DNA from 2 places in the Halobacillus sp. AWM4_238 genome. Region 2 is predicted to be linked to the other one. Evidence: riboswitches for the same ligand, from Rfam matches in the RefSeq annotation. Region 2 holds a riboswitch; the other holds the start of a gene.
The links. Region 2 has a riboswitch for FMN ahead of ACXACN_RS10140 (ECF transporter S component). Riboswitches for the same ligand answer to the same signal wherever they lie in the genome.

Region 1 (15,365 bases), 610 kb from region 2:
AAGGACGGCCCCCAAGGTGGCCGTCCTTTTTTGTGCTTTTAAGCTGATCGAAGACAATAAAAATTATTGTAGCAAGTAGACACGTGCTTCAAATGGTTTGAGTGTAAAGCTCCTTAGATCTACATGTTTATCAACAATCAGGTTGGAGAGGATTAAATCCTCAGAATTCAGTGCATAGGAGGATTGGAATACTGCTGTGTTTTTCGTCAAGTTCGTAATCACTAAAGCGGTCTTGTCACCAAGCGTCCTTGTATAAGCATAAATCTGTTCGTCGTCTGGCAGAATCAAATCATACGTACCATACGTAAACAGCTCATGCTGTTTTTTCAAACGAATCATTTCTTTATAGTGATTCAGAATGGAGTGGGGGTCGTCCTGTTGGTCGGCCACATTAATCATTTGGTAGTTCGGATTGATTTTCATCCACGGTGTACCGCTTGTGAATCCGGCGTTTTCCTCATGACTCCACTGCATAGGCGTTCGACTATTATCTCTGGAGGTGTTCCAAAGAATCTCCATGATTTTATCATGGGACATGCCTTGCTCTTTTTTCGTTTTGTACAAGTTCTTCGCTGCGACATCATCATAATCTTCAATGGAAGGGAAGGCCATATTTGTCATGCCGATTTCCTGCCCTTGATAGATGTAGGGAGTTCCTTGCATAAAGAAATACATCGTTGCGATCGATGTTGCACTTTCACGCCAATAAACTTCATCGTCTCCCCACGTAGATACAACGCGGGCCTTATCATGGTTTTCTACAAACAGAGCGTTCCAGCCGTCGCCTTCCAAAGCTTTTTGCCAGCGAGTGAGGACTTTTTTCAACCCTGGGATATCCAACTGCTGTTCAGCGTCTTGATCCCAAAGATCCAAGTGCTCAAATTGGAAGATCATATCCATTTTACCATTGTCCCCAACCCAAAGGTCCGCTTCGTCAGCACTGACACCATTCGCTTCGCCGACGGTCATGACATCATAATTGCTGTACGTTTCATCTTTGAATTCTTGTAAAAATTTATGAATGCCTTCCTGGTTCATATGCATATCAAAGGAAGAGACGTATTTCTCTTTCTTAGGGTTTGGCATGTCAGGAAAGCCCGGACGTTTTTTTATGTGACTGATCGCATCGATACGGAAGCCATCAATACCTTTTTCCAGCCACCAGTTGACTGTATCATACAGCGCTTCACGAACTTCGGGATTTTCCCAGTTCAAGTCGGGCTGTTTTGTGGAGAACACGTGCAAGTAATATTGTTCTGTTTTTTCATCGTACTGCCAGGCTGAACCATCAAAGATACTCTCCCAGTTGTTTGGCTCTGCACCGTTTTTACCATCACGCCAAATGTACCAGTCACGTTTCGGATCGTCTTTAGAGCTTCTTGACTCTATGAACCATGGGTGTTCATCACTTGTGTGGTTGAGAACAAGGTCAATGATCAGTTTCATGTCCCGCTTGTGCACTTCCTGAAGCAAACGATCGAAATCTTCCATCGTTCCGAATTCTTCTAATATATCCTGATAATCGGAGATATCATAGCCATTGTCGTCTTTCGGAGACTTGTACATCGGACAGATCCAAATAAAATCAATGCCCATTTCTTTTAAGTAATCAAGTCGTTCAATCATTCCTTGTAGATCGCCGATCCCGTCACCGTTCGAATCTTGAAAACTACGCGGGTAGACTTGATACCCAATCGCTTCCTTCCACCATACACGTTCCATACGAATCCCCTCGTTTCCTTAGTTTCCTTACGTTAATAGATCGATCACCACCAAATGCAACCGATTGCGCATCCGGGTAAAAAATAAAACTTGATGACCATCCAAGTTATGTCAAAAATTATTATTGAGTTAGATTCTTGCACCAATTTGTGCAAACGTTTTCCTAATGTAATCTATCTTAGCTGATTTCATCTAATTTTACAATAGGGAGTATTGTAAAAAGTGAAAATCGACAAGTTCATTTGAATTGCACTTCCATAATAAATCCGATATGATTTAAGATGTAACATACAATTGAATAATGAAACCTTCGGGGTCGGGTGAAAGTCCCAGCCGGCGGTAATGAGCATAAGCTCCGAGCCCGCGACGGAGAATCAGTGTTAGGCACGGTTCTCCCTGATTTGGTGAAACTCCAAAGCCGACAGTTAAAGTCTGGATGGGAGAAGGTTGCAGAAACGTAAAGGTACAAAAATTCAACACACGTGTACCCTTTTTTAAGTGTATGCGATTTACGTTCAATGACCCCGGAGAAGTCTGTCTTCTTCGGGGTTTTTTTATTTGTCAGCTTATGCATGCTGACTAAAAAAGGTGGTGAAGGTCTTGAATCGGGATGAGAGATATATGAAAGTCGCGATCGATATGGCGCGGGAAACCGTCGGGCAAACGAGTCCAAATCCTTCTGTTGCTGCGATTGTCGTTAAGAATAATCAGGTTGTTGGAGTAGGTGTTCATGTGAAAGCAGGAGAACCTCATGCCGAGGTCCATGCCCTTCGCATGGCAAATGAGAAGGCAAAAGGTGCTGAAATTTATGTCACGCTCGAACCGTGCAGCCACCATGGGCAGACCCCCCCATGCGCAGAGGCCATTATCGAGGCTGGCATAAAAAGAGTAGTCGTTGCATCGAATGACCCCAACCCTAAAGTGTCCGGAAGAGGAATACAAATGATGAGGGAACATGGGCTTGAAGTGAAGACGGAAGTGTTGAAGAAAGAAGCGGATGAGATGAATACGTCCTTTTTCCACTTCATGCAAAAGAAAGAGCCTTATGTTCGTTTGAAAACGGCCATGAGCCTTGATGGGAAGATTGCGACGTCTACAGGGGAGAGCCAGTGGATTACAGGAAAAGAAGCACGCCTGGATGGACATCACTATAGACACCGCTCAGATGCCATTTTAGTCGGAATCAACACGGTGCTGATGGATAACCCTAAATTAACGACGAGAATAGAAGGGGAAGGCCGTCATCCGAAAAGGGTCGTCCTGGATACCCACCTCCGAATACCTCCTTCTTCTCAGTTGATTCAGGACAATTCGGCCCCAACATGGATTTTCGTAGGAGATCATGTAAAAAAAGAAGATAGGAAGATCTATGAAAACTATGAACATGTCACCATCATTCCGCTTCCTGGTGAGCAGGTTTCCATAGAAGAAGTCCTTCGGTATTTAGGAGAACAAAAAGTCACATCTTTGCTTGTTGAAGGAGGGGCGACGATTGCTGATGCGTTCGTCCGTGCAGGAAAAGTGGATGAAACCGTAACGTATCTGGCTCCTAAGCTGATTGGAGGAAAAGATGCCTTGACGCCTGTGGGTGGGAAAGGGATCCAGCAATTAAAAAATGTAAGTTCCTTCGAAATCGTATCGACTGAAAAAATAGGGGATGACATTAAAATTGTTTCCGTTAGAAAGGGAGAGTCTTAATGTTTACTGGGATTGTTGAAGAAATAGGAACATTAAAGTCAGTGAAAAATAAAACCGAAGCACTGGAAGTGAACCTGTCTGCTAAAGAAATCTTAGCAGACGTCAAGTTAGGTGACAGCATATCTGTCAACGGCGTTTGTTTGACTGTAACAAATTTTACGAAAGACACGGTATCTTTTGACGTGATGCCGGAAACGTACCGGGCTACGAATATTCATGAACTGCAGCAAGGCGACCCGGTCAATTTAGAACGGGCGATGGCTGCAGGCGGGCGTTTCGGAGGTCACTTAGTATCCGGCCATATCGACGGAACAGGCAAAATCGTCTCAAAAAAGCCTGAATCAAACGCCGTTTATTATGAAATTGAACTATCCGAAGAACTAATCCAATATTTCGTATATAAAGGTTCCATTGCTGTAGACGGTACTTCCCTGACGGTATTTGGTGTGGATGACTCCAAAGTGACGATTTCACTTATTCCTCATACGATGGAGCACACGGTGCTCGGTGCAAAAGGACCTGGCGACAGTGTCAATATTGAGTGCGACATGATCGGGAAATACGTGGCTCATTTTTTGAGCGGACAAAATAACGAAGAGCCGAAGTCGAGACTATCCAAACAGTTTCTTTCCGACAACGGCTTTGCATAAGAGGGTGTAATGATGTTTGATTCAGTAGAGAAGGCAATTGAAGATTTAAAGCAGGGCAAACTTGTCATTGTATGTGATGACGAAGACCGTGAGAATGAAGGAGATTTAATAGGGGTTGCTGAATATGCGTCTGCAGAAATGATCAATTTCATGATCAAGCATGGCCGCGGACTTGTCTGCGCGCCGGTGACCAATGAACTGGCTCAGGACCTGAAACTTGTACCTATGGTCGATAACAATTCGGACCCTAATCAGACGGCCTTTACCGTAAGTATCGATCATAAAGATACGACAACAGGGATCTCCGCGGATGAAAGGGCTTTGACAATTAAGGAAATGTTGAATCCAGAAGCGACGGCAGCAGACTTTCAGAAGCCTGGACATATATTTCCTTTAATTGCGAAAGAAGGAGGAGTCTTGCGTCGTGCTGGGCATACAGAAGCGTCTGTAGACCTTGCGAAACTTGCCGGAGCGCGTCCGGCTGGTGTCATTTGTGAAATCATCAAAGACGATGGAACGATGGCTCGTGTGCCTGACCTTAGAAAAATGGCCGATGAGTTCGATCTTCCCATGATTACGATTGCAGACCTTATTCAATACCGCCATAAGAAAGAAAACCATGTCAAACGTGAAGTAGAAGTGAAAATGCCGACAGAATACGGGGATTTCCGTGCGGTCGGTTTTTCAAACGATATTGATTTTAAAGATCATATCGCGCTGGTCAAAGGGGAGATCAACCCGGATGAACCGACGCTCGTTCGTGTCCACTCCGAATGTTTGACGGGTGATGTGTTCGGCTCCTACCGCTGTGACTGTGGTCCACAGCTGCACAATGCACTGAGACAAATCTCTGAGAACGGAAGCGGCGTGCTTTTATATATGAGGCAGGAAGGTCGCGGCATCGGACTCATGAATAAACTTCAAGCTTACAAACTTCAGGAAGAAGGTTTGGATACAGTTGAAGCGAATGAAAAGTTGGGTTTTGGCCCTGATTTAAGAGATTATGGAGTAGGTGCACAGATTCTTAAAGATCTTGGCATTACAAAGCTGCGCCTTCTCACGAACAATCCAAAGAAAATCTCCGGCCTGGGTGGTTTTGGATTGGAAGTTGTGGATCGCGTTCCAATCCAAATGGAATCGAGAGAAGAAAATGAAAGATATTTGAAAACAAAACAGTCTAAAATGGGACACTTATTTCACTACTAGAAGGGATGATGAAACATGGTAAAAACATTAGAGGGTAATCTCGTAGGCACAGGACTAAAAGTAGGAATCGTTGTAGGTCGTTTCAACGATTTTATTACAGGTAAATTGTACGAAGGTGCTGTTGATGCGTTCAAGCGTCATGGCGTCGAATTGAATGATGTTGAAGTCGCTTATGTACCAGGAGCATTTGAAATTCCTTTAGTCGCAAGCAAAATGGCGAACTCAGGGAAATACGATGCTGTCGTTACACTTGGAGCCGTGATCCGGGGATCTACACCGCACTTTGATTATGTATGTAATGAAGCGGCCAAAGGAGTATCGCAGGCGTCACAACAAAGTGGCATTCCTGTCATCTTCGGAGTCATTACGACTGACACCATTGAGCAAGCGATTGAGCGTGCGGGAACGAAAGCAGGAAACAAGGGTTGGGAAGCAGCTACCGCAGCCATAGAAATGGCAACCCTGCTCAAGAACTTCGAATAAATGAAGGGGAGCTGACCAGCACGAGGGTCAGCTCTTTGATTAGCGAAGGGGGATCCGATTTGAGGATCCCCCTTCGCTAATCAAAGAGCAAAAGATGATCCCGTAGTTTATCTCGACATGTAAAAAGGAAGGGTAAGGAATGAAGGAGGCGGAAGGATGACGAGGAGAGCTGTATGGTTTAGGCGAGACTTAAGGTTACAGGACCACACCGCTTTAGCTAAAGCGATAGAACATACAAAAGACGATGATCAAATCGTTCTGTTTTTTCATATCCATCCATCATTGAATGAAACCTTTACACCGAGACATGATTATTTTTTCCAGACTTTAAAGAGTCTCGTAGACAGAGCAGAAGAAGTGAAGGCTCCTGTCCATTTCATACATGGGGATACCGATGAAGCGTTTCAACACCTCGTTGAGGAATTGAAAGTGGATAGGGTTTATTTCAATAGAGATGAAGTCGGATTTGGGAAAGAGCGGGATGATTCTGTTACCGAATACTTACGTGATCAGGATGTGGAGATTTATTCATACCTTGACCATCATCTGCATGGGGCGGATGAAGTGAAGAAAAACGATGGGGGAGCCTACAAAGTGTTCTCACCCTATCTTAAAAAGTGGAAGCAGCTACAGAAACCGGCCATTCAAAAAGTGGATAGGGATCAGTTATCATCTGCTGCACTGGATGAGAGGAAGAAGTTTTCTAAAGGCCAGCGTGCCTATGATGATTTGATTCGAAAAACAGAGGGTACTTATGAACGCGTTGGAGAGAACGATGCGCTAAAGCGGCTGGAAGATTTTCTGGATGAGGACATCTACGATTATGATGATCGAAGAGACTTTCCTGCCGTCGATGGGACTAGTCTGATGTCTCGTTTTCTTCGTACAGGGGCCATATCCGTCAGGACCATCTTTCATAAAATCGACGAGGAAGTAGATTTTAGAAAAAATACATCTGGGGTGGATACGTACATTTCTGAACTTGCCTGGCGGGACTTTTATAACATGATTTACCATCATTACCCGGATGCTGATTCTACAGAAATGGTGGAAAAATACAGAGGGATTCCGTGGAACAATGATGACGATATGCTTGAAAAGTGGAAAGAGGGTCAGACAGGCTTTCCGCTTATTGATGCCGCGATGCGTCAACTGAATGAAACAGGTTGGATGCATAATCGGTTGCGTATGGCTGTCGCTTCATTTTTGACGAAAGATCTGCTCATGGACTGGCGCGAAGGGGAACGGTACTTCGCTGAACGGCTGGTGGATTATGATCCTGCTTCTAATATAGGTGGGTGGCAATGGGCGGCTTCAACAGGTACAGATCCTGTCCCGTACTTCCGTGTCTTCAATCCGACAAGGCAGTCGGAGCGGTTTGACCCTCATGGCCGTTTCATCAAAGAGTGGATGCCTGAACTTGAAAACGTGAAAAAGAAATACATCCATGAACCCGCTAAGATGACAGAAGAAGAGCAAAAGGAAGCAGGCTGTATCATTGGGGAAGACTATCCTGAACCCATCGTCGACCACAAAACGATGAGAGAACGAGCCATTGAAATGTTCAAAGACAAGGCGTGAAAGCGTTCGTTCTAGGAAACATATCAGGATTATGAAATAATAGTAAGAGAATGAAAAAGTTGGAGGGGTAGACATTGAGTAAACATCAAAAACAATTAGAGAAATATGCAGACCTCGCATTAAAAAAAGGTGTGAATCTACAAAGAGGCCAAGGGTTGATCATCAATGCTCCCATTGAAGCCGCTGAGCTCGTCCGCACAATCTCAGCCAAAGCTTATGGCAGAGGGGCGAAGAATGTTCATTTGGAATGGAATGATGAAGTCCTCAGTTTCATGAAAATGAAGAATGCTCCTATGGAAGTCCTGGAGAGCTTTCCGAAATGGAAAGCGGAAGGGTTGGAGGAAATGGTCAAGGATGGGTATGCGCTTCTATCCATTTACGGACCAAACCCGGACTTGTTCCAGGGCATTGATTCCGAGCGGATTGCTAAAGCGAATAAATCCAGTGCAGAAGCTTTGACGAAGTATAGAGACTATATCATGAATGATAAAACTACATGGTCAATCATTGCCTACCCGCAAGAAGCATGGGCCCAAAAAGTATTCCCGGATGATTCTGCTGAAGAAGCGCAGGACAAGTTATGGGAACAAATTTTCCATATTACCCGCTTGGATCAGGAAGATCCGATCAAGGCATGGGAAGAACATAACGAAAAGCTTCGTAAAGCACGAGAGTATTTGAATCAGAAGCAGTATAAAAAACTTCACTATAAGGCACCAGGTACAGAGTTGTCCATTGAGCTTGTGCACAACCACATCTGGCACGGTGGTTCAACCACTTCAGAAAAAGGGACAGAATTCAACCCGAACATCCCGACAGAAGAAGTGTTCACCATGCCACACAAAACAGGGGTTCAAGGAAAAGTTACGAGCACGAAACCTTTCAATTATGGAGGGAACTTGATTGAGAACTTCACCCTGACATTCGAAAATGGGAAAGTCGTGGACTACAAAGCTGAATCTGGAGAAGAAACATTGAAACATCTACTCGAGAGCGATGATGGTGCCAAACGTCTTGGAGAGGTTGCTCTAGTTCCGAATGAATCGCCAATTTCTAAGTCAGGACATATTTTCTTCAACACCCTTTATGATGAAAATGCTTCCTGCCATTTGGCTCTAGGGAAAGCTTATCCGACGAACATCCGCGGAGGATCTTCCTTCAACAAAGAACAAATGGAGTCCCACGGCGTCAATGACAGCTTGATTCATGAGGATTTCATGATGGGTTCGGATGAGCTTGATATTGACGGTGAAACAAAAGAAGGTGAATTTGAAGCGATTTTCCGTAAAGGCTCATGGGCAATCGACTTTGAATAATACCAAAGAGGCATCCTCAACGGATGTCTCTTTTTTTTGATATCACCATTCACAACAAAAGATAACAATCTGGTTACAGATGGTTTAAGAATGAATAAAAGTGACTTAAAAAGTACAGGAATGTGGTAAATATGAGATAGAGAATGAATCGATAATGAAAGGTGAGACAACATGAAACGTGATGCCTTTTTTGATAATGCCAAACTCGCTTTAATTTTTCTCGTCGTCTTTGGTCATATCATTCAGCCGTTTACAGAGGGATCAAGGCCGATGTACACATTATATACTTGGATTTATACATTCCACATGCCTGCATTCATTTTTCTTGCGGGGTTCTTTGCGAAGGGATCAGGAGAGAAAGACTACATCTTACAATTAGCTAAAAAATTGATCTTGCCTTATCTCATTTTTCAACTCGTTTATACAGGATACTACTTCTTCATTGGAAAAGGAGCGACCTTGAGCGGAATCTTCTATCCTCACTGGTCTCTCTGGTTCCTGTTCAGTTTGTTCTGCTGGCATATCCTGCTTTATTGGTTCAAAAAAATCCCTCCATTCCTTGGAGTGGCTATAGCGGTGCAAATCGGAGTGCTCGTTGGGTATTTCAATGACATCGGTCATCATTTCAGCTTGTCACGAACGTTCGTCTTCTTCCCTTTTTTCCTTGTAGGATATTGGTTGACGAAAGAACATGTGCACAAATGGAGAACCCGCCGAGTGAAAGAAGCGAGCCTAGTCGTTATGGCCATTGTAGCCGCGGTCATCGCTTCATTTCCGGAATTCAGCTCAGGTTGGCTGCTCGGTTCCAAATCGTATGAAGTGCTGGGAAGTCCTGAAATGGGAGGCGTGTTCCGTTTAGGTGTCTACGTGCTTGCCGCCATCATGACGATCAGTGTATTTGCGTGGGTTCCCAATACGCAATACCGACTAACTTACCTCGGTGGAAGGACATTATACGTGTACCTGCTGCACGGGTTTTTCATTCAATTTTTCCGCCAGGCCGACTGGTTCAAGGTCGACCACGTGTTTGATGTCTTAGGTCTTGCGATTGTAGCAGCTGTGATCGTGTATATGTTATCCAGTAAGATTATACGAACGCTCACTCAGCCATTTATCGAAGGGCGCATACAGCTTTTGAAGAAGTGGTGGTACCGAATCCATCATAAAGACTCTTCCCTTCAGTCCTAAGAAGGAATTCCCTCCTCTATAGAGAATGTTAGATTAGGAATAAACGGAGGAGGAAAGAAGATGAAAGTGGTGTCTATGAAAGACTGTTCGACTGAAGATGCTCTTACAGCGTTAAATGAGGGTTTTCAAGATTATCCGGTATCCATTCATATGGATCGGGATGGATTTCTAAGCATGATGAGTGCCAAACGCTTGTCTTCTGCGTATTCATTCATCGTGTTCGATGGGCTGAAGCCTGTAGGGATCGTTTTGAATGGCATTCAAGAAATAGAAGGAATAAAAACGGCATACAACGGAGGGACGGCTGTACATCCTTCGTATCGAAAAAGAGGAGTGGGACGTCTATTGGTCCACTCCTCTTTAACTATGTATGAAAAAGAAAAGGCATCGGTAGCTACATTAGAAGCGATTTCTACGAACCGAGCCGCCATCGCTTTGTATGAAGCCTATGGGTATGATGTCATGGATCGTTTACATATTATGAGATCAACCAAAAGTGGGAAGACTCCCGAAATTCAAATACGTTTAAAATCTATGGATGAGCCAGCTTGGAATGAACAGTCTTTCAAAGGGATATATCCTTGGCAGAACCAGGCCTTTTGCAATGAGAAAGCCGAGCGGGTCAAAGTCCTATACGAGGAGGGAGTCGTCGGTTGGCTGATGTTCACGCTGCCCCAAAAGGGGAGGATGACGCTTTTTCAGATCCACTCAGAAAACAGATGGATAGAAACGGTGACAGCTCTCCTTGCGAGGTATCCAGATACCGTCATCACCGCTTTCAATATACCTGAGAAGTCCCCGGCGTTCGAGTCATTGAAGCAAGAAGGTTTTGAAACCCAAATGCAGCAAGTGTGGATGAAAAAAGTATTGTGATTGAAATGCATTCATTTGTAAATAATAGGAGGGATATGGACAAGGAGGTTGCTGATCATGGATCAAAAGATATTGATGATTGTGACGAATGCGGACCAATTGGACGGAAAACATGAAACAGGATTGTGGCTGCAGGAATTTGTCGAGCCTGCCACGGAATTTCAGGAAGCGGGCTATGAAGTTGTAGCAGCCAGTCCCAAAGGAGGACGTCCTCCCATTGACCCTAATAGTTATAGCAATGAACTGCCAAGAGTCTGGGATGGCGTCATGAAGCCAATCAATAAGACAGTTCCACTTGTAGACATAGACCCAACAGAATTTGCAGGAATTTTTCTTTGCGGTGGACATGGAACGATGGTCGATTTCCCGGATAACCAGGAACTTGAAGAATTACTTCGCCACTTTTTAACCGAGCAAAAAGTGATTGGAGCCGTCTGTCATGGACCAGCAGGCTTTGTAGGCGTGGAAGACCATAATGGTCGCCCGCTCGTAGAAGGAAAAAAAATCACGGGTTTTACGAATGAGGAAGAAAAAGATACGGGTCTCGATTCCGCTGTCTCCTTTCTGCTGGAGGATCGTTTGAAAGACGCGGGAGCAGAGTTTGAGTCAGGGGAAGCCTACTCTGATCACGTCGTCACTGACGATCCCTTCGTCACCGGGCAAAACCCACAGTCCAGCCTGACAACAGCACAAAAAATGCTCGAACTCCTAAAAAACCGCTAAGCCCCCAAAGCTTAGCGGTTTTTCTATATAACCTCCCGATTGTGGAAGACTCAGTTTTGAGATAACCGGGGTTCGTTTGCCGAGTTGAAAGTTAGGGGTATGAGAAAACGAATCCCTTTACCAAGTTGAATTGTCTTCCACTATCAACTGTTAGAAATGAAAGCGCTCTGCATCAAGGTTTTACGTCCTGTAGAACGGTATATATACTCCATTATCGTTTATGATAAAAGCTGATATTCAGGTGTGGTTTCGAGAATCTTGACATGGCAAAGGGGCGGAGGGAAACGGTGAGACTCCTGTGGGAAGTGCGTGGTAGATGAGACCCCGCAGAGCGTTAGCTCGAGGAGGCTCATCACTCGCCCACGGAAAGCGAACCTTTTCCCGGAGCCCCTTAACTCCCACAAAAGTCTCGAACCTGAGTCTTACAGAATCCTGTCATTTACACTAATAAGTAATCAGGGTTTTATAGAGTAGGATATAAAAAGCCCTTCCTTGGTGGAGGAAGGGCTTTATGGGTTAGAACAATAGATGTGCAATTAGAGTGATAATCGGCAGCGTGATGATTGTCCGTAGAAGGAAGATAATGAAAAGATCTTTGATATTGACTGGGACTTTAGACCCTAGCAATAGCCCACCAACTTCAGACATATAAATCAATTGCGTTACAGATAGCGAAGCAATGATAAAACGAGTCAATTCACTTTCAATGGAAGAGCCGATGATGGCAGGGAGGAACATGTCAGCGAAACCAACAAGAATGGTTTCTGACGCTTCCTTAGCATAAGGAACCTGCATCAGCTCAAGAAGTGGAATGAAAGGCATGCCGATCCATGTGAAAAATGGAGTGAACTCAGCAATGACAAGCGCGATTGTACCCAGCGCCATAACGATTGGAGCCACACCCATCCACATATCAAGAATGTTCTTGCTTCCTTGCTTCAGGAAGTGACCGACTCCTTTTGCTTGGCTGCCTTTTTCTACAGCTTTTGTATACCCATAGGTAATTAGATTGTGATGTTCTGGTACTTCTTCTTTTTGATCACTTGGTTCTTCCGTTACATACGTATCCGCTTTTCTTGACAGAGGTGGGATTCTTGGCATGATCAAAGCAGCAATGAATCCTGCAATAGCAACGGTTAAGTAAAATTGACCGAACATATCGCCAAGACCGACCTCTTGAATGACTACAAGACTGAAGGTGATGGATACGACGGAGAAGGTTGTCCCGATGACAGCTGCTTCACGCTTCGTATAATAACCCTCTTCGTATTGTTTACTCGTAAGAAGGACACCGATGGTTCCATCTCCTAACCAGGAGGCTAAGGAATCGATGGAAGAGCGTCCAGGCAGGCGGAAAAGTGGACGCATGATTTTTGTTAAAATGATCCCGAACAGTTCAAGCAGCCCGTAGTTCAGAAGCAGTGGTAAAAATAGACCTGCAAATAGAAAAACGGCGAAGAGAACATGCAGAAGGGAATCAAGAAGCAACCCACCTGTGTTTGCGCTGGTGATTGCTTCAGGTCCAATTTCAAGGTAAACCATGATAGCGAAAATCATACCTAAAAGGCGAGTAACCACCCATACCGGTGGAACATTAAATAGAGACTGGAAAAATGGTGAACCGCTCAGTGCTTCTTTTCCAGCCAACTTTGCTATGACCGTTCCAATGGCAGTAATCGTAATAATAATCGTCATGATCAAGGATAAATAGTCGGCTAGCCATGTCTCCACCCAACCGGCAAGAATTGCGATCGGTATGGTCACGGCTCCGTCATCCCCGAAGATCGGAAACATAAATAGGAAAATCCCGATCAAGGATGGAATAATGAATTTTAAATGGGAAGATGCATTGAAGTCTTTCGCTTTCATCCAAAATCTCTCCTAACGTCGTTTGTTTTATTTATAAGTGGTTGAGAATAATTATGCAACATTACTTATTCTATTACGTTTTCTGTCAAAAACCAATAGGAAATTTGTAGATGTATGCCAAGTTGTGTTTATGGGAGTGGAAATTGAGGAACGTTTGCTAATACTTGTATTTGTGAGAAAGGGGAGAGGATCATGAGTGATTTCCCGAAGCCAAAAGTTGTTGTCAGTCGTTGTCTGGAGTTTGCGGAAGTTCGTTATAATGGTGCTGTTATTCCGGATAAAGCCGTTCAGCGTATGCAGTCGTATGTGGAATTCATTCCGGTTTGTCCAGAGGTTGAGATTGGACTTGGGGTGCCACGTGAAGTGATACGTATGATAGATGGAGAAGAAGAGCAACTCGTCCAGCCAAAAACGGGGAAGAACCTTACGGATACGATGAAACAGTTCTCAGAAGGTTTTCTCGATCATCTAACTGAGGTCGACGGTTTCTTGTTGAAAAACCGATCACCGACATGCGGCATGCATGATGTGAAAGTTTATCAGAGTGAAGAAAATTCTCAAGTGGTTGGAAAGACCTCGGGGTTATTTGCTAAAGAAATTCTTCATCGCCATGGAGGTCTTGCGATTGAAGAAGAAGGGAGATTGAAGAATTTCACCTTAAGGCATCATTTTTTAACGAAATTATTTACGCTGGCTGATTTCCGGGAGGTGAAGAAAGAAAAGGGGATGAAAGGTTTGCAGCAGTTTCACGCCCGAAACAAATATCTATTTATGGCCTATCATCCTGGTACGCTCAAGAAGATGGGGCAAACCGTTGCCAATCATGATCACCTTGCATTTGAAAGTGTCATTCAAATCTACGAACCCTTGCTCCATGAACTCATGAGTAAGCCGGCTAAACCGAGTGCCCACGTGAACGTCTGTCAGCATATTGCAGGATACTTCAAAAAAGAATTGTCTAGAGAAGAAAAGGAAAGCTTCCAGAGCTTGTTGGAACAATATAAAGTTGAAAAATTACCATTGAGTGCTGTTTTGAGTGTATTGAATTGTTGGGTCGCCCGTTTTCAAAGTGAATACCTTAAACAGCAAACGTATTTTGAGCCTTATCCTCTGGAACTTGTAGAAATATCGGATTCAGGAAAGGGGAGAGCCTATTCCTGAATCATCCGATGTAGGATTTCAAAATCCGGTCCACTTGTGATCCGTACATTTCACCAAACATATTAAGGTGGACGAGCAAATAGAAAAGCTGATAGACCGCCTTTGTATCTTGATAGTCATCGGGAAGTTGGAAATGCGTATGGTACTGCTCCAGGAAATTTGGCGGAAATCCTCCAAACAGCTCAGTGAAGGCAAGTTCAAACGCGTGGTCTCCATACAAGATAGACGGATCGATTAAAACAGGTTCACCCTCAGTAGTGGTCATCCAATTCCCTCCCCATAAATCGCCGTGCAGGAGAGAGGCTTTTGGTTTATCTGGAATGTAATCTTCGATTCGCTCCATCAGTTTTTTCAATCGTTCTTCACGATGTCCTGTTATCGTACCTTTTGAAACGCCTATTTCTAACTGTCCACCTAATCGATAGCGACTGTAATACTCTGTCCAAGATTTGCACCACTCATTCTGTTGATCCAATTCACCAACGAACGTTGGCTTGCCATATCCGTACTTCTCAGATGTATGCAGATGCATGTGAGCCAGGCTTTTACCGAGGGAATGGGAAGCATGATTGGGTCCTTTTTCAATCCATTCCATGACAAGAGCGGCTTTTTCATTCCCTTCAGGACAGTCATAATAGTACACGTCAGGCACTCGGATCGCTCCTGTTTCTTTGATCAGACGCAAACCCTCTGCTTCTGCTTTAAAAAAGTGGCTCTCTACTTTTTCATTGACTTTAATAAAATAAGGACGACGATCTGTTTCTACATAATAGGATTGATTGATATCCCCACCGCTCACAGATTGGATGGTACGTAGCGGGGAGGTGTCGTTAACTTTTTCTACTGTTTCACGAATGAAAGATTCCATCGTACTCCCTCCTAATGAATGGTCATG
Region 2 (15,365 bases):
TTCCTCCGAGAGCCGGAGTAGGATGGAGCTTTTCAATCACGTCAAGCAACGTGTAGCCTTGATCCAATACGGCTTTCACTGGGGTGTATAAATGCTGGAGGTTCCGGAGTGGATAAAGGACGGGGCCAATCGGTACCTCTACTTGGCTGCTGCAAGCTTCTACCGCATCTTTAATCATTTCAACGACAAACTGATGCTCCTGAAGATTTTTAGGATCGTTAAGCAGCTCTTCCCCAAGCCTATTATCTTCTTGCTCAGTCCTGCCACGTGGGATGGTCCCTGCAAGACAAGTAGAGACTAGCTCCCTGTCATCCACTTTCGCAAGCCTCTCAGGTGTCGCACCGATAAAGTGATCCCCTTCACATTCGTAACAAAAAATATAGCTGTTTGGCTGAGTGTCAGCCAATGCTCTCAGAATAGGGGTGATCTGCACGTCCTCTTTGAACGTAACGCGTAGTTCTCTTGCAAGGACAACTTTTTCCATCAACCCTGCCAGAATATCTTCCGTCGCTTTTTTTACGGATTCTTTCCAAGACTCAGGAGCAACCTCAAAGGTTTGATCAATGACCGGTAACGAACCGGCAATCTCCTCTTCCCTAAAAAGAATATCTCGATGATCTTGTATTTGATTCGCGATCTGCTGTTGATGATCTTCAGGAAAGATTAAGGCATTAATGGTTAAATAAGATTCCCCATCCACTTTCGTTAGCAAAAAAGCAGGAATCGTCATTTGACTGTCAGGGAAAGATTCCCACGGTGGATCTTCATTTTGTTCAGGGTCGAAACTGAACCCGCCAAGAGCCACCATTCCAGTACCTTTTTTATTGTAATCATCATGCACCATCGCATTTTCCTGCAGATGCTTCCATAGGGATTGGACTTCACGAAAACGTTGTTTGCTTTTTGCATACAATTGACTGGCCTTTCCTACTCCGACCATAGTCAAATCATTTTCAGCACTCTGCCAAAACGAGCGGTGTTGATCAATACGCTGCCCCAAATCAAAAAATTGAAAAGGATCTTGATTATCTATATGTTCAACGATACTAATAAAAAGAGGTTCCCCAAGATGATGTGCTTTCTGAAGAGCTTCCCCGATCATTTCTTCTATATGAGGGGTCTTCGTATGAAGCATATATATTCCTCCCATTCTTTAAGGGACATTAGCTACTCTCACTACACAAAGCAAAAGGATGCTTTTGTGTGCATGCATCACTCTCTATTTTATTCTCTTTTTTCTCTTGACTCAAGGAATCTTGCTTTAAAACCAACATTTTCTTACATTGATTGACACTCATGGGCGGTTTCCCTAAAATTAAACTGTTATCATAACAAGAGTATAATCACAAGGGAGAGAACACCAATGAGCTCTGTTCAAAACCAAAACATGAAAGCTTCCTTGAATGAACGCGAAGGTTTCCAAGTGTGGTGGCGTTTGCTGCGCCCCCACACACTGACCGCTGCCTTTGTCCCTGTTTTTGTCGGGACGATGCTTGCTGCTACGGAACAAACGATCAATTTTTGGTTATTTGCTGCCATGTTGCTCGCCTCCATCCTCATTCAAGCAGCTACAAATATGTTTAATGAGTATTACGATTACAAGCGAGGTTTAGATAATGAAAATTCGGTCGGGATCGGGGGAACCATTGTCCGTGACGGAATCAGCCCGAAAACCGTACTCTCATTAGCCTATCTATTCTTTATACTAGCAGGAGTGCTGGGTATTTATATTTGTGCATCGTCAAGCTGGTGGATTGCTGTCATCGGATTGGTTTCCATGTTGTTTGGCTATCTTTACACAGGTGGCCCTTTACCGATTGCGTATACCCCATTCGGTGAAATCACAGCAGGCTTTTTCATGGGGACCATCATTATTGGAATCAGCTATTTCATTCAAACCCTGACGATCACCTCTGAAGTAATCATCGTTTCCGTTCCTGTCGCCATCTTTGTCGGTACCATCTTATTAGCCAACAATATCAGGGATCGAGTCGGCGATGCCGAAAATGGCAGGAAAACACTCGCTATACTTTTCGGCCACAAAGGGTCCATTATCTTCATAAGCTTACTTTTTGCAACGGCCTTTATTTGGACAGGCCTACTCATCATTTTAGGCACCCTGCCTTTATGGTCATTAATTACCTTCTTTAGTGTAATAAAAGCAGCAAAAGCCATTCAGGGATTTATAGGAAAAACTCAACCACTCGAAATGATGCCAGCCATGAAAGCAACGGCCCAGACGAACACCATCTATGGTTTTCTCTTAGGTCTATCCTTGCTATTACACCTTAACTTCCCTCTTTCCTAAAAGAGAGAACCAGAAAAAACACATCAGGAGAAACAAAAAAGGATGGTCCCCACCATCCTTTTTTGTTTCCACTAAAGCTCCCTTTTCTTGAAGACTTAGTTTCGAGACTTCTGTTGAGTGGATGGGGGCTGCGGGGAATGACTCGCTTTCCGCGGGAGCGCGGTGAGCCTCCTCGGACTGCGTCCTGTGGGGTCTCACCCTGCACTTTTTCCCGCAGGAGTCTCGCCATTCCCCTCCGCCCCTTTGCCTTATAAGTATCTCGAAACCACTTCCAGAATAAGCAGTTTTTCTGCTTAATAGGATTTGGTCGATTTAACTTAAAGAAAAGAGCCATTTGTATTCTAACGCGTGCTATATAGCGCTTTTCAGTTAGGAATCAGTGATTTTTGAAAACCCTCCATACGTGTGCGTGGGTTCGTTTCTCTAATATATGGAATGGGGTGGTTGGGAAGCTGCGAGACTCCCGCGGGAATGGATTGGCTGGCGAGACCCCGCAGTGCGAAGCACGAGGAGGCTTGCTGTCATCCCCGCAGGATAGCGAGTGGCTTCCCAACCACCCCTGACGCTCAACTCAGCAACGAACCCCGGATAGTCTCGAACCTGAGTCTTCCACAATCCTGCCAGATAGTTGAACAAGTCGTTTATGATTTTAGTTCGTAACATGAAGGTTTGACCATTTTTACAATGGGAATAATACAAAAAGGACGGGATGAACATGAACAAAGCTATGATGAAGAATACATTGATGGAAGCATTAGGGATGGAAGTTTTGACGGCAGATCCGAACAAGGTACAAATTCGTATGCCTGTCGACCATCGTACACATCAACCCATGGGATTTCTGCATGGGGGAGCGAGTGTCGCGTTAGCTGAGAGTGCAGCAAGTATCGGAGCGTTTTTAAACATAGACACCGATCAACAACAAGTATTTGGTGTCGAAATCAATGCTAATCACATCAAAAGTACCCGTGATGGATATGTAACAGGAACAGCAACTCCAGCCCACATCGGAAAAAACACGATGGTATGGGAGATTCAGATTGTTAATGAAGCGGAAGAGTTGCTGTGTTTATCCCGATGCACGGTAGGAGTCGTTCCGTTAAAAAAGTAAAACCAATGGTCTTAGTTGAAAGGAGTTTCTATACAATGTTGAATGACGAACAAAAACAAAAGTTCAAGGATCGCCTTTTACAAATGAAAGAAGAAGCAGAAGCACAGATGGAAGAATACAAAGAAGATCAAGCTAAAGAAGATTACGAAAATGACCAGACCGGTGAAATATCAAGTGTAGCCGATCATCCTGGTGATCAAGGTACCGATCAATTTGAAAGAGCGAAAGAACAAACTTTCTATGAACAAGCTCGTGAGAAATTGATGGAAGTCGAAGATGCATTGAAGCGTATGGAAGAAGGACGTTATGGATTAAGTGAAAAATCGGGAGAGCCCATTCCAGTTGAACGTCTTGAAGCCATGCCAACGGCACGTTATAAAGTAGAAGAAATTGAAAGCGAAAAAAATCATTAAAAAAAAGCGAGGGGCTCTCCCCTCGCTTTTTCTATGCTGCCGATTGACGAACACTTTTCTGCTCAATCCAGTCCTTCATTTTTACAAACAACATCATGAATAAGGATCCAGCAATGGCTCCTTTAATCACATTGAACGGAAGAATCCCCGCAACGATCGTCATCCATTTCACATCTGTACTCATTGTCTCCCATCCCATGAACCAGCTGTACGCAGGGAGGATGAGGAAATAATTCAAAACACTCATAATCACTGCCATGAAGACGGAACCAAAAACCAAACCTAAGACAAGTGATTTCATCGTCTTTCCTCTGCGGTAGATTAGCGCAACAGGAACAATAAAGAGCACACCAGCAAAGAAATTCGCTACGACCCCGATGGGATCAGAAACTCCGGTAAAAATCATATATAGACCGTTCTTCAATGCTTCCACGACAATACCTGCAAGCGGAGAAAATAAAATTGCAGCTAAAAGAGCTGGTATATCACTAAAATCCACTTTTAGGTAAGGGGGTAAAAAAGGAAGCGGAAATTTCAAAAACATTAACACCATAGATATTGTACCAAGTAATGCCAGAATAACTAACTTTTGCAGTTTTGATGATTGCCCTGTGTAAGCGTTCATCATCTCTCCTCCTTCATCTTCTCATCGATTCACATCCCAGATGAAGGTAAACGGCCTATAAACACATAAAAATAACCCTGTAGCTCTCGGGCTAAGGGCAGACGTGTCCATAAGGAAATAAAGGTAGGTGTTTAGACTACCTGTTCCGTTTGACATCTTCTCCCATCCAGACTGTAACTGTCGGTCCCGGACTTTCACCAGGTCCACCGCATGGTTGAACCGTGCGGGTCACGGACTTGAAGAATCCACGTTCTTCTTACCGTCGGTCGGGAATTGCACCCTGCCCCGAAGATGGAATCGATATGTTATTGTACACTTATTTTATACAAAAAGCTGGGATCCCGCAAGTTTAATGTTTCATGGCGAATGAGGTAAGAATAAAGAAAAAAAAGGAAAATACTCTATAAGTATTTTCCTACTATCTAAAAGGACTATTCCCGCGTATTCATTCGTCGATCATTTTCTCGCCTTTGTTCAGAAGGTTCCTCTCCAAGATCCGGTTCCTGTTCATCGTAGTCAATAGGTTCTTCTAAATCACGTCTCATTTCATCATCACGGTCCATGCGATTTCTTTGATCATCTTGATCATAGCGTGTGGGTTGATAATTTACATCTTCTGGCTCATTATCATTGACTCCAGCACATGCAGTCAAAAGGGAAGTAAATAACAACACCATTATGATTGTTAACCGTTTTTTCATCTCCTCACCTCCTTGATTTATTCCCCCTTACTATTTACATGCTTTAAAAATTCATACACATGAAAGGATGAAATCATCAATCATAAAATTCACCTAATGAGGCAAGATAGTCGTGTAACTCCTTTCAAACCATCACTTAAAAAGGAATGATGATCATATGGGAAGACGAAATTCATGGGTAGCCTTAGGCACAGCCGGGGCTATAGGTGCTGCCGCTATGTATGGGATCAATAGAATGAATCGTAATGGCGGCATGCAGCAAGTGGGGCAAAATGTCCAAAACAGCCAAGTCGCACAAAATTTACAAAACGCTCTTCCGAAAAATAATTAATAAAAAAAGGAAGCCAACTTTTCTGGCTTCCTTTTTTTCCCCTTATATTCAGTTCACTTCCCACAAATCTAATCTTCAAAGATTGCCCTTGTTCACCTTGACCTCTGTTTTGAAAAGCACTAAAAAAACAAGGTGCATGCTAGCACCTTGTTTTTTTATGCTGATGGTGACTGCATTTTTTCTGTCGCATCGATAAACAGACGGAGAGTTGAAGAAACAGTGGATACATCGACGAGACCATCTTCACTATCTTTCACCTTATCAAGTTGCATGAGAATGTATTCATCATATCCATGCAACTGTAACTGCCCGGCACAAATCTTCCCTTTCAACGTCATAATTTGTTGATGCAGTACTTCCCGATCCATGCAGATCACTCCTTAATATAGAAGATTATATCTGCTATTCTCTCCAATTATGCTATAAATAAACGAAACACCGAGGGAAGTTCCCTCGGTGCAGTGCTGGATCATTTAATCTTCTAGCGGATTCAGACTCTCCCGGCCTGTCATGTTTTTTATCATTTCTACCATTAAGGAGATTTCTTCCTCAATGTCCTGAATACTGACGGTTTCTACCGGAGAGTGCATATAACGAAGAGGCAGGGATACAAGACTGACTGGGACTCCTTTACCTGTTAGTCTCATCTTATCAGCATCCGTCCCCGTCATTCTAGGTGTAAGCTCATACTGGACTTCCATCTCAAGGGATTTAGCCGTGTTTTCCAAAAGTTTGTTAATCTTCCGGTTAATCGGCGCACCTTTAGCTAGTACTGGACCACCGTCCAACCGGACATCTCCATGTTTGTTCTTATTGACTCCTGGGTAGTCGGTCGCAAACGTCACATCGCACGCAATGGCCATCGTTGGTTCAATACCAGCAGCAGCGAAATAAGCTCCTCCCATGTTGGTCTCCTCATTGACAGTGCTTGCTGCATAGACCCCCACTTGAAGATCCTCTTTCGATAGTCTTCTCAATACTTCCCCAACAATAAATTGTCCTGTACGGTTATCCAAACCACGGCCTGCTATGTATCGATCCATCAACAGCTCAGGCTCTCTTTTGTAAACAGCTAGATCACCGATTTGTACAAGTTGTTCCATTTCTTCTTTGGATTTGGCTCCACAATCAATAAAAAGGTCATCTAAACCGAAGTCACCCTTCAATCCACCATGGTGTTGGGCATTTACTCCAATAACTCCTGTCAATTCCTTTGCATATCCAAGGATTCTAACCTTCATCCCTACCGCTGCTTTTGGATTGATGCCTCCCATTTTGTCAAAATGCAGAAAACCTTGTTCATCGATCCGATTGATGACAAGGGCTATTTCATCACAGTGCCCGGCTAATAAAATTTTAAATTCCGCATCAGGATTCAATACTGCAATGGCATTTCCGGAGTGGTCCGTTTTGATTTCATCAGCAAACGGGCGCATTTCTTTAATCCATCTTTTTTGTATTTCCATTTCCATACTGGATGGAGAAGGTGTGTTCAATAATTCCATTAAAAAATTCAATCGTTCTTTTTCCATATTCATCCCCCTTTTCTTTTATCATACCAAAAATAAAGAATTCCATAATAATTAGACGCTTATTCTGACCTTAATGAGGGAAAATGACCTTGTAGGAGTTTGTAGAGGAGGAATTGTAATGAATTTAGAAAACTGGTTTAACAAAGGGATGTCGCCCCAGACTTACGTAGATCACATGCATACCCATCAGAAAGACTTCATTTATATATACGAAAATTTTCAAATCCCTGTTGAAGATGAGCCCTTGTTCGAAAAAGTTCAAGATAAGAAATTACGTGCCATCGTTCTTACGGAGGATTGGTGTGGAGATGCGATGCTGAACCTGCCGATTTTCTTAAAAATTGCAGAGAATGGCCATATCCCTGTTCACTTCCTTTTACGTGATGAAAACTTAGAGTTAATGGATCAATATTTGACGAACGGACGGTCAAGGTCCATTCCTAAAATTATTTTAATCGATTCGAACGGAGATGAAGTGGGAACATGGGGACCTCGAGCTCCTGAAATACAAGCCTTCATAGATGATTCTTTAAAGAATCTGCCTGACCAAAAGGCTGATGATTTTAATGAAAAAAGGAAAGAGATGCTCACATTTATTACAAAAGCCTACCGTGATAATCGTGACTTCTGGTCGTGTGTTTATAAAGATTTAAAGAAAAAAATATCCTAATATGATATAAAAAGGACTTCCTCATTGCTAAGGAAGTCCTTTTGTGTTTGAAGAAAGACAGGAAGAGCCATACTGAGGATAAAAAAGGGGCGTATGGCATGCAATCCTTAATCCGCCTATACTTTCAAATGCCGCTGTTTTTGCGGTTATTAACGACCGTATTGTTTATCATGACATTATTCGGAATGATCATCCATATCATCGAACCGCAAAATTTCCCTACATTTTTTGATGGTCTTTGGTGGGCCTTTGTAACTGGTGCCACTGTTGGTTATGGTGATTATGTCCCTTTGAGTACATCAGGAAAAATTATCGCGATTCTTCTAATACTCTCAGGCGGGGGACTTGTGACCTTCTATATGGCCACCCTTTCCGCATCAACAGTTAAACATGAAACGGATTTATCGGAGGGAAAAGTCCCGTACAAAGGAAGCGATCACTTAATCTTAGTTGGCTGGAATGAACGGACACGGCACTTGTTAGACATGTTGGAAGAACAAAACCTTCAGGAAAGAATCGTTCTCATCGACCGGACGATGAACCAATTTTATCAGCGTTTATCCAGTGTACATTTCATTAACGGAAGTGCAACAAACGAAGAGACACTTGAACATGCCAATGTGAGTGAAGCAAGGATGGCAATTATAACCGCTGATCCATCTATGGAAGAAGAGCAGTCCGATCAAACCGTTATACATCAGATTGTCTCGTTAAAAGGGCATCACCCAGGATTGTTCATCATCGCTGAAGTATTGACTGAAAAGCAAAAAATCAATGCAGAACGAGCAGGTGCCAACACAATCATCCGTTCTAATGACTTCATGAGCAGCCTCTTTTACCAGGAGCTCTATCGCAACGATCCCGTCAAACCTTTCGAACTTCTTCTTAACTTGTTGACAGAACGTCAATTTCATGAAGAACAAATTTGCAGTGAACTCATTGGCAAACCTATGCTCAAGGCATTTGAACATTATCTGAAAGAGCACTATCAAATCATCGGCATAAAAAAAGGGGAAGATCTCTCCTTCGACCTTCACCCTGACATTGTATTGGAAGAGGGAGACGTACTTGTTGTTTTTTCACCCCTTCGAAAGTAAGACTTGTTCCACTTGAGCAAGCAACTCTCTTCCCTTATTTACATGTTCTTCAGGAAAAGTAGCATCTTTATCCACCGGCTCTTGAAACTGATCGAAAATCGCACGGAAGTTTCCTTCTTTGACGTTGTCATCGAGGCCCGGATTGTATTTATGTGAAAGTAAGAACGGTTCCTTCATTTCAATCATGGCATAATCACCAGGGGCGTCCAATGAGCCAGAGGTTACGACGAATGGAAGACGTATGAACTGGTATCCGACATGATCATCAATCTTATAATCAAAATATCCATGTTCATAGTCCCAGTTGTCGGAAAGCTTAAACCCGAGTGCCTTCAGTTCGCTTTCCACATCGTTATACGTGTAGACCTGCCCTGTAATCGGTGAAGATAATGGAATCACTGTCATCACTCCTTTATTTCTTACTATGCCCAAACGAAAAAAGCTCAGGTCATCCATTTTTTGGATGACCTGAGCTTCTCTTTTTTATTTCAAACGTTTTTCAAGTTCTTCTTTTTCTTTTTCGAATCCTGGCTTGCCTAGAAGGGCGAACATGTTCACTTTATACGCCTCTACGCCTGGCTGATCAAACGGATTCACACCTAACAGATAACCACTGATGGCACATGCTTTTTCAAAGAAGTAAACCAAATAGCCGAACGTAAAAGCATCACGCTTAGGCAGGTGCAAGATCAAGTTTGGCACATCGCCGTCTGTATGTGCAAGCATTGTACCAAGATAGGCTTTTTCATTTACCTCATCGACTGTTCCACCTGCAAGGTAATTGAGTCCGTCCAAGTTCTGACCATCTTCTTCAATAGTAATATCTGAGGATGGTGTTTCTACATGTAAGACCGTTTCAAACAGGTCACGGCGCCCTTCCTGTACATATTGTCCAAGAGAGTGCAAATCCGTGGAGAAGTTTGCTGAAGCTGGGAAAATTCCTTTTTGGTCTTTTCCTTCACTTTCACCGAACAACTGCTTCCACCACTCTGCAAAATATTGAAGAGATGGCTCATAGTTCACGAGCATTTCAATTGTTTTACCTTTGTTGTAAAGAACATTTCTAACGGCTGCGTACTGATACGCAGGGTTCTCAGATAACTTCTCCGTGCTCAACTCACTCTGTGCAGCTTGAGCACCTTTCATCATTTCATCAATGTCAATGCCGCTTGCCGCAATTGGAAGAAGACCAACTGCAGTCAACACAGAATAACGACCGCCCACATCGTCAGGTACGACGAAAGACTCGTAGCCTTGTTCGTTAGCCAGCGTCTTAAGCGCCCCTTTTTCTTTGTCTGTCGTTGCATAAATACGTTTACGCGCTTCTTCTACCCCATACTTCTCTTCAAGGAACTTACGGAAGATACGGAAAGCAATTGCAGGCTCTGTTGTCGTCCCACTCTTCGAGATGACATTGATGGATACATCTTTATTCTTAAGTACATCAAAAAGTTCATTCATATATGGTGCACTGATGCTGTTTCCCACGAAGAACACCTGTGGAGTGTTGCGGTCTTGCGAAGACAGCTCATTGTAAAAGCTGTGGTTCAACATTTCAAGCGCAGCACGTGCCCCTAAGTACGATCCACCAATTCCGATCACCAGTAATACATCGGAGTCTGATTTGATCTTTTCAGCGGATTGCTTAATGCGAGCGAACTCCTCTTTATCGTAATCCTCTGGTAAATCCAACCATCCTAAAAAGTCATTTCCTGCTCCAGTTTTTTCATGGAGAGATTGATGGGCAAGGGATACGGCTCCTTGCATATATTCTAGTTCATGCTCACCAAAGAACGGTAGAGCTTTTTCGTAATCAAAACGAACATGTGTCATTTATGACCCTCCCAATCGTCATTTTTTGCTTAACCAATTTCACTTTATCGAAACCTTACCTTCAAATCAAGCAATCGCTAAATTGTAAACGGATACATAGCAAACTTTCATGAAATTGATAAATTATGTCATCATACATCTCTCAGTAACCAACGAACTCAACAAAAGCTCCCGTTTGTGGAAGACTCAGTTTTGACATAACCGGGGTTCGTTAACCGCGTTGGGTGTCAGGGGTGGTTGGGAAGCAACTCGCTTTCCTGTGGGGGAGTGGCGAGCTTCCTCGGGCTAATGCCCTGTGGGATCTCGCCGATCTCCTTTCTCCCACGGGAGTCTCGCAGCTTCCCAACCACCCCATTCGATCATGTGAGAAACGAACCCCTATACCAGGAAGAAGCACCTTTCACCATCACTACCTATAATAAGAAAACGCTCTATAACAAGCGGTTATGATCACTATTCATACGATGGAGATATGTGTTATAGCTCCCAATACGTATAGGAAGCGCCTAATTCTGAAAGTGGTTTCGAGATACTTATATGGCAAAGGGGCGGAGGGGAATGGCGAGACTCCTGCGGGAAAAAAGTGCAGGGTGAGACCCCACAGGACGCAGTCCGAGGAGGCTCACCGCGCTCCCGCGGAAAGCGAGCTATTCCCCGTAGCCCCTATCCACAGCACAAAAGTCTCGAAATCAAGCCTTATAGAAACCTGCCATTTAGTTGAATAAGCGGTTGGGGCTGAGGTATATAAAAAAAGTCGGAGGGGGTCCTCCGACTTTAGCGTTTCTTCTATTTGGACATCTCCAAGATTTTCTGAACGTCTTCTTCATGCAGTTGATTGAAGTTACCAAATGGTCCTCGTTTCATTGCACGATCGACGATGATGTCGAATTTTTCGTCGCCAATTTCATAATCAGCCAATGTTTCTGGTGCTCCGATAGAACTCCAGAAGGAACGAAGAGCTTGGATGCCCTCTTCAGCGACTTCTTTATCGCCTTTCCCTTCAGGGTTGACACCGAACACTTTTGTAGCCAGACGAGCAAATCGTTGTTCGTTGACTTCCATGTTGTGTTTCATCCAGTTAGGGAATAAGATCGCCAGTCCGCCGGCATGTGGGATGTCATAGACAGCAGATACCGCATGTTCTATATTGTGACTCGCCCAATCCCCACGGTACCCCATTTGAAGCATACCATTCAGTGCAACGGTACCCGAATACAAGATCGTTTCTCTATGCTCCAGTGAATCAAGGTTTTCAAGCAGCTGAGGGGCTGTTTCGATCACCGTTCTCAATACCCCTTCTACCATCTCATCTTGCACAGGTGACTGTGTCGGATTATGGAAGTATTGTTCAAATAAGTGTGTCATCATATCAACAATTCCATAGATCGTTTGATCTTTCGGAACACTCGCCGTGTAGGCAGGATCAAGGATCGAGAATGTCGGGTTTGTTAATGGGGCTGCTCCCCACCCGTATTTTTCATTGGTTTCCCAATTTGTTATGACAGCTCCTGCATTCATTTCGGATCCTGTAGCAGCAAGAGTCAGCACTGTTCCAAATGGAAGAGCTGATTCTGGTTTCGCTTTTCTTGTAACCAGATCCCAAGGAGCTCCATCATATTTAGCACCAGCTGCAATGGTTTTTGTGCAATCAATGACACTTCCTCCCCCTACAGCAAGAAGAAAATCGATGTTTTCTTCCTTACAAATCTGGACTCCTTTTTCTACAGTCGTCAATTTAGGGTTAGGCTCTACTCCAGAAAGCTCCTGAACTTCGACACCCGCTTCATTCAACTGACTCATCACTTGGTCATAGACACCATTTCTCTTAATACTTCCTCCACCATAGACGACCAGCACTTTTTTAGTATCTGTAGGTAGCTGAGAAGGTAATTGACTGATTTGATCTTTACCGAATATTAATTTCGTTGGATTATGAAACGTAAATGCATCCATTAGAAAATTCCCCTTTCTAAACTAAGCGTACGATGGTATTATCCCCGATTTTTGAGGCATTCTCAAAAGATATGCAATTGAATAATATTTCCCCCTGTGTTCAAGCTATGAGAGAACGAATGAAAGGAGGTGTTTTGGATGAATTGGTTAAATCGTGTAGCACTTCTTCTAGTCATTGTGGGAGCAATAAACTGGGGGTTGATTGGATTATTCCAATACGACCTTGTCGCTGGACTGTTCGGTGGTGGTGAACAAGGAGCATGGCTGGCGCGGGTCATCTATACACTTGTCGGTATTAGCGGACTTATTGTCATATCCCTTTATTTCTCACCGGTGGCCGAGCACGAGGAGTCTCCAGCAACTGATCAGGTGGAATAACCATGTCTGAAAAAATAAAGGCAACCATAAAAAAAGGACCTGTTCTATGGAGCAGGTCCTTCTTCAATCCAGCTTATTTACGGAATTTCTCGCGGTCGTCAGATTGCTTAATCCAATCTTCCAACTTGTCTTTAAGCGTGTTGAAACCAGCTGTTGACTCTTCTTGCTTCGGTGCAGCTGCTTGCTTGCGAGGGCGACGTGTTGCTTTTGGAGCTTCTTGTGTCGCACGGATAGAAAGAGAGTATTTGTTGCTCTTTTCATCGATATTCAAGATTTTCACTTGAACTTCGTCACCTTCTGAAAGGTGCTCGTTAATATCTTTTACGTAACCGTGAGTCACTTCTGAAATGTGTACAAGACCTTGTACTTGCTCATCTAGCGCAACGAATGCACCGTATGGCTGAATTCCTGTAACTTTACCTTCTAATACTTGACCTTCTTGAAACTTATCTGACATGCTATACAACTCCTGATTTATTTATTATTCGCTTCTTTTCACGCAATAAATGATTTTACCACAAAAGAGACCATTTAGCAAAGTAAACTTAAACTTCTCAAAATGTTTAAAATTCACCTTCCAATAAAGTGGTATAATATAGGTAAGAACAGAGGAGGTATGTTTATGTCTACTGGTAATAACATTCGAAGATACCGTGAGTTGAAAAACTTTACAAAGGAAGAACTGGCTTTGAAAGCCAGGATAGGGGTCCATACTCTCGAAAGCTATGAAACTGACGAACGAATTCCTGAATTGGATACAATCCTAAAAATTTCAACAGTCCTTGATATCCCTGCCTCTGAGTTGTTAGAAAACCATGAAGAAAACTCCTCAGTAATTGATGAAGAGTTACAATCACTGATACAAGAGGTCGGCGTAAAACGTTCAAAACTCTTACTTAAAAAAGCTCGTGACTTCTCAGAACAAGACGTCCTTCGGGCAATGAACCTTCTCTATGATTTAAATCAACAAAAAAAATAAAAAAATAGGTTTATAAACTATGAAAGATGGTTATATTGAATAACGTAAGACTTTCTCGTATTCCCCCTGTGTAAGCAGAGCGAACGTTCGCTTTGCTTTTTTTTTGGACTTTTTCACTCCGTTAAAACCCATTATTCATTCCACAAAAGCTCCCTTTAGCGGAATACTCAGTTTCGAGATGTTCCCGGGTTTCGTTTGCCGTGTTGGGCGTCAGGGGGGGTTGGGAAGCAACTCGCTTTCCTGTGGGGGAGTGGCGAGCTTCCTCGGGCTAATGCCCTGTGGGATCTCGCCGATCTCCTTTCTCCCACGGGAGCCTCGTAGCTTCCCAACCACCCCATTTGATGTAGGAGAGAACGAACCCCTTTACCATGTTGGATTGTCTTCCACTATCCCACTGTTAGAAGTATAAAGCGTACTGCATCAAGGTTTTACGTTCTATGGAGCGGTTTATATAATCCACTATTGTTAATGATAAAAGCTTATCTTTTAGGTGTGGTTTCGAGAATCTTCCATGGCCGAGGGGCGGAGGGAAACGGTGAGACTCCTGTGGGAAGTGCGTGGTAGATGAGACCCCGCAGAGCGTTAGCTCGAGGAGGCTCATCACTCGCCCACGGAAAGCGAACCTTTTCCCGGAGCCCCGTAACTCCCGCAAAAGTCTCGAAATCAAGTCTTATAGAAACCTGCCATTTATTTGAATAAACAACATATTTTCATTCAACCGTCTGATTCGGGTAAGATAGATAACAAAATGGAGTATGGGAGGAAATGCAATGGAACGTTTTGAAGAAGTCGTATCAAGAAAAGGAACAAGGTCCGTCAAATGGGATATGGCGGAAGATCTTTATCAAGATAAAGAAGTACTGCCGATGTGGGTCGCCGATATGGACTTCAAGACTCCATCAGCCGTGACAGATGCATTAAAAGAAAGAGTAGAACACGGGATATTCGGCTACACGATTCCTGACGGCAAAGTCAAAGAAAGCATTACAAACTGGCTTGAAAACCAACACCAATGGAACGTAGATCCGGACTGGATCTCTTATAGTCCTGGAGTTATACCATCTTTGCATATGATTATCCAGTCACTAACTGAAATTGGGGATCATATCCTTATCCAGACTCCTGTCTACCCTCCCTTTTACAGCGTCATCAAAGACCACGGACGACACGTGGTGAAAAACCCACTGCAATTGAACGGAGAGCAATACGAGATTGATTTTGATGATTTTGAAAAGAAGATAAAAGAGAATCACATAGCAATGTTTATCCTTTGCAATCCTCACAATCCAGTAGGAAGGGTGTGGAAAAAAGCAGAACTGGAAAAAATGATGGACATCTGTTTAAAGCATGACGTAAAAGTGATTGCCGATGAAATTCACGCCGATTTGATCTATCAAGGAAACGTTCACGTTCCTATAGCGAGTTTGTCAGAAG

Region 1: it holds a riboswitch for FMN, as region 2 does, so the genes downstream of both, ribD (bifunctional diaminohydroxyphosphoribosylaminopyrimidine deaminase/5-amino-6-(5-phosphoribosylamino)uracil reductase RibD) here and ACXACN_RS10140 (ECF transporter S component) in region 2, are expected to answer to the same signal.

What each region holds. Positions count from the first base shown of each region.
Region 1 covers NZ_JBSWSY010000002.1:2,577,870-2,593,234, reverse strand. Annotated here, with positions in the region: gene ACXACN_RS13065 (glycoside hydrolase family 13 protein) at 64-1,722, opposite strand; FMN riboswitch at 2,025-2,174, shown strand; gene ribD (bifunctional diaminohydroxyphosphoribosylaminopyrimidine deaminase/5-amino-6-(5-phosphoribosylamino)uracil reductase RibD) at 2,344-3,420, shown strand; gene ribE (riboflavin synthase) at 3,420-4,070, shown strand; gene ACXACN_RS13050 (bifunctional 3,4-dihydroxy-2-butanone-4-phosphate synthase/GTP cyclohydrolase II) at 4,083-5,276, shown strand; gene ribH (6,7-dimethyl-8-ribityllumazine synthase) at 5,292-5,759, shown strand; gene ACXACN_RS13040 (cryptochrome/photolyase family protein) at 5,916-7,340, shown strand; gene ACXACN_RS13035 (aminopeptidase) at 7,415-8,656, shown strand; gene ACXACN_RS13030 (acyltransferase family protein) at 8,828-9,844, shown strand; gene ACXACN_RS13025 (GNAT family N-acetyltransferase) at 9,905-10,717, shown strand; gene ACXACN_RS13020 (type 1 glutamine amidotransferase domain-containing protein) at 10,775-11,440, shown strand; gene ACXACN_RS13015 (YjiH family protein) at 11,957-13,309, opposite strand; gene ACXACN_RS13010 (YbgA family protein) at 13,502-14,470, shown strand; gene ACXACN_RS13005 (fructosamine kinase family protein) at 14,472-15,338, opposite strand; gene ACXACN_RS13000 (GNAT family N-acetyltransferase) at 15,350-15,365, opposite strand, start outside.
Region 2 covers NZ_JBSWSY010000002.1:1,970,858-1,986,222, forward strand. Annotated here, with positions in the region: gene ACXACN_RS10120 (isochorismate synthase) at 1-1,135, opposite strand, end outside; gene ACXACN_RS10125 (1,4-dihydroxy-2-naphthoate polyprenyltransferase) at 1,364-2,308, shown strand; gene ACXACN_RS10130 (hotdog fold thioesterase) at 3,024-3,419, shown strand; gene ACXACN_RS10135 (TraR/DksA C4-type zinc finger protein) at 3,455-3,832, shown strand; gene ACXACN_RS10140 (ECF transporter S component) at 3,864-4,457, opposite strand; FMN riboswitch at 4,608-4,754, opposite strand; gene ACXACN_RS10145 (hypothetical protein) at 4,889-5,158, opposite strand; gene ACXACN_RS10150 (hypothetical protein) at 5,316-5,489, shown strand; gene ACXACN_RS10155 (hypothetical protein) at 5,645-5,857, opposite strand; gene ACXACN_RS10160 (M20/M25/M40 family metallo-hydrolase) at 5,963-7,021, opposite strand; gene ACXACN_RS10165 (thioredoxin family protein) at 7,140-7,691, shown strand; gene ACXACN_RS10170 (potassium channel family protein) at 7,790-8,788, shown strand; gene ACXACN_RS10175 (YugN-like family protein) at 8,771-9,187, opposite strand; gene ACXACN_RS10180 (glucose-6-phosphate isomerase) at 9,272-10,621, opposite strand; gene ACXACN_RS10185 (iron-containing alcohol dehydrogenase) at 11,408-12,574, opposite strand; gene ACXACN_RS10190 (DUF378 domain-containing protein) at 12,713-12,952, shown strand; gene yugI (S1 domain-containing post-transcriptional regulator GSP13) at 13,026-13,409, opposite strand; gene ACXACN_RS10200 (helix-turn-helix domain-containing protein) at 13,575-13,931, shown strand; gene ACXACN_RS10205 (MalY/PatB family protein) at 14,702-15,365, shown strand, end outside.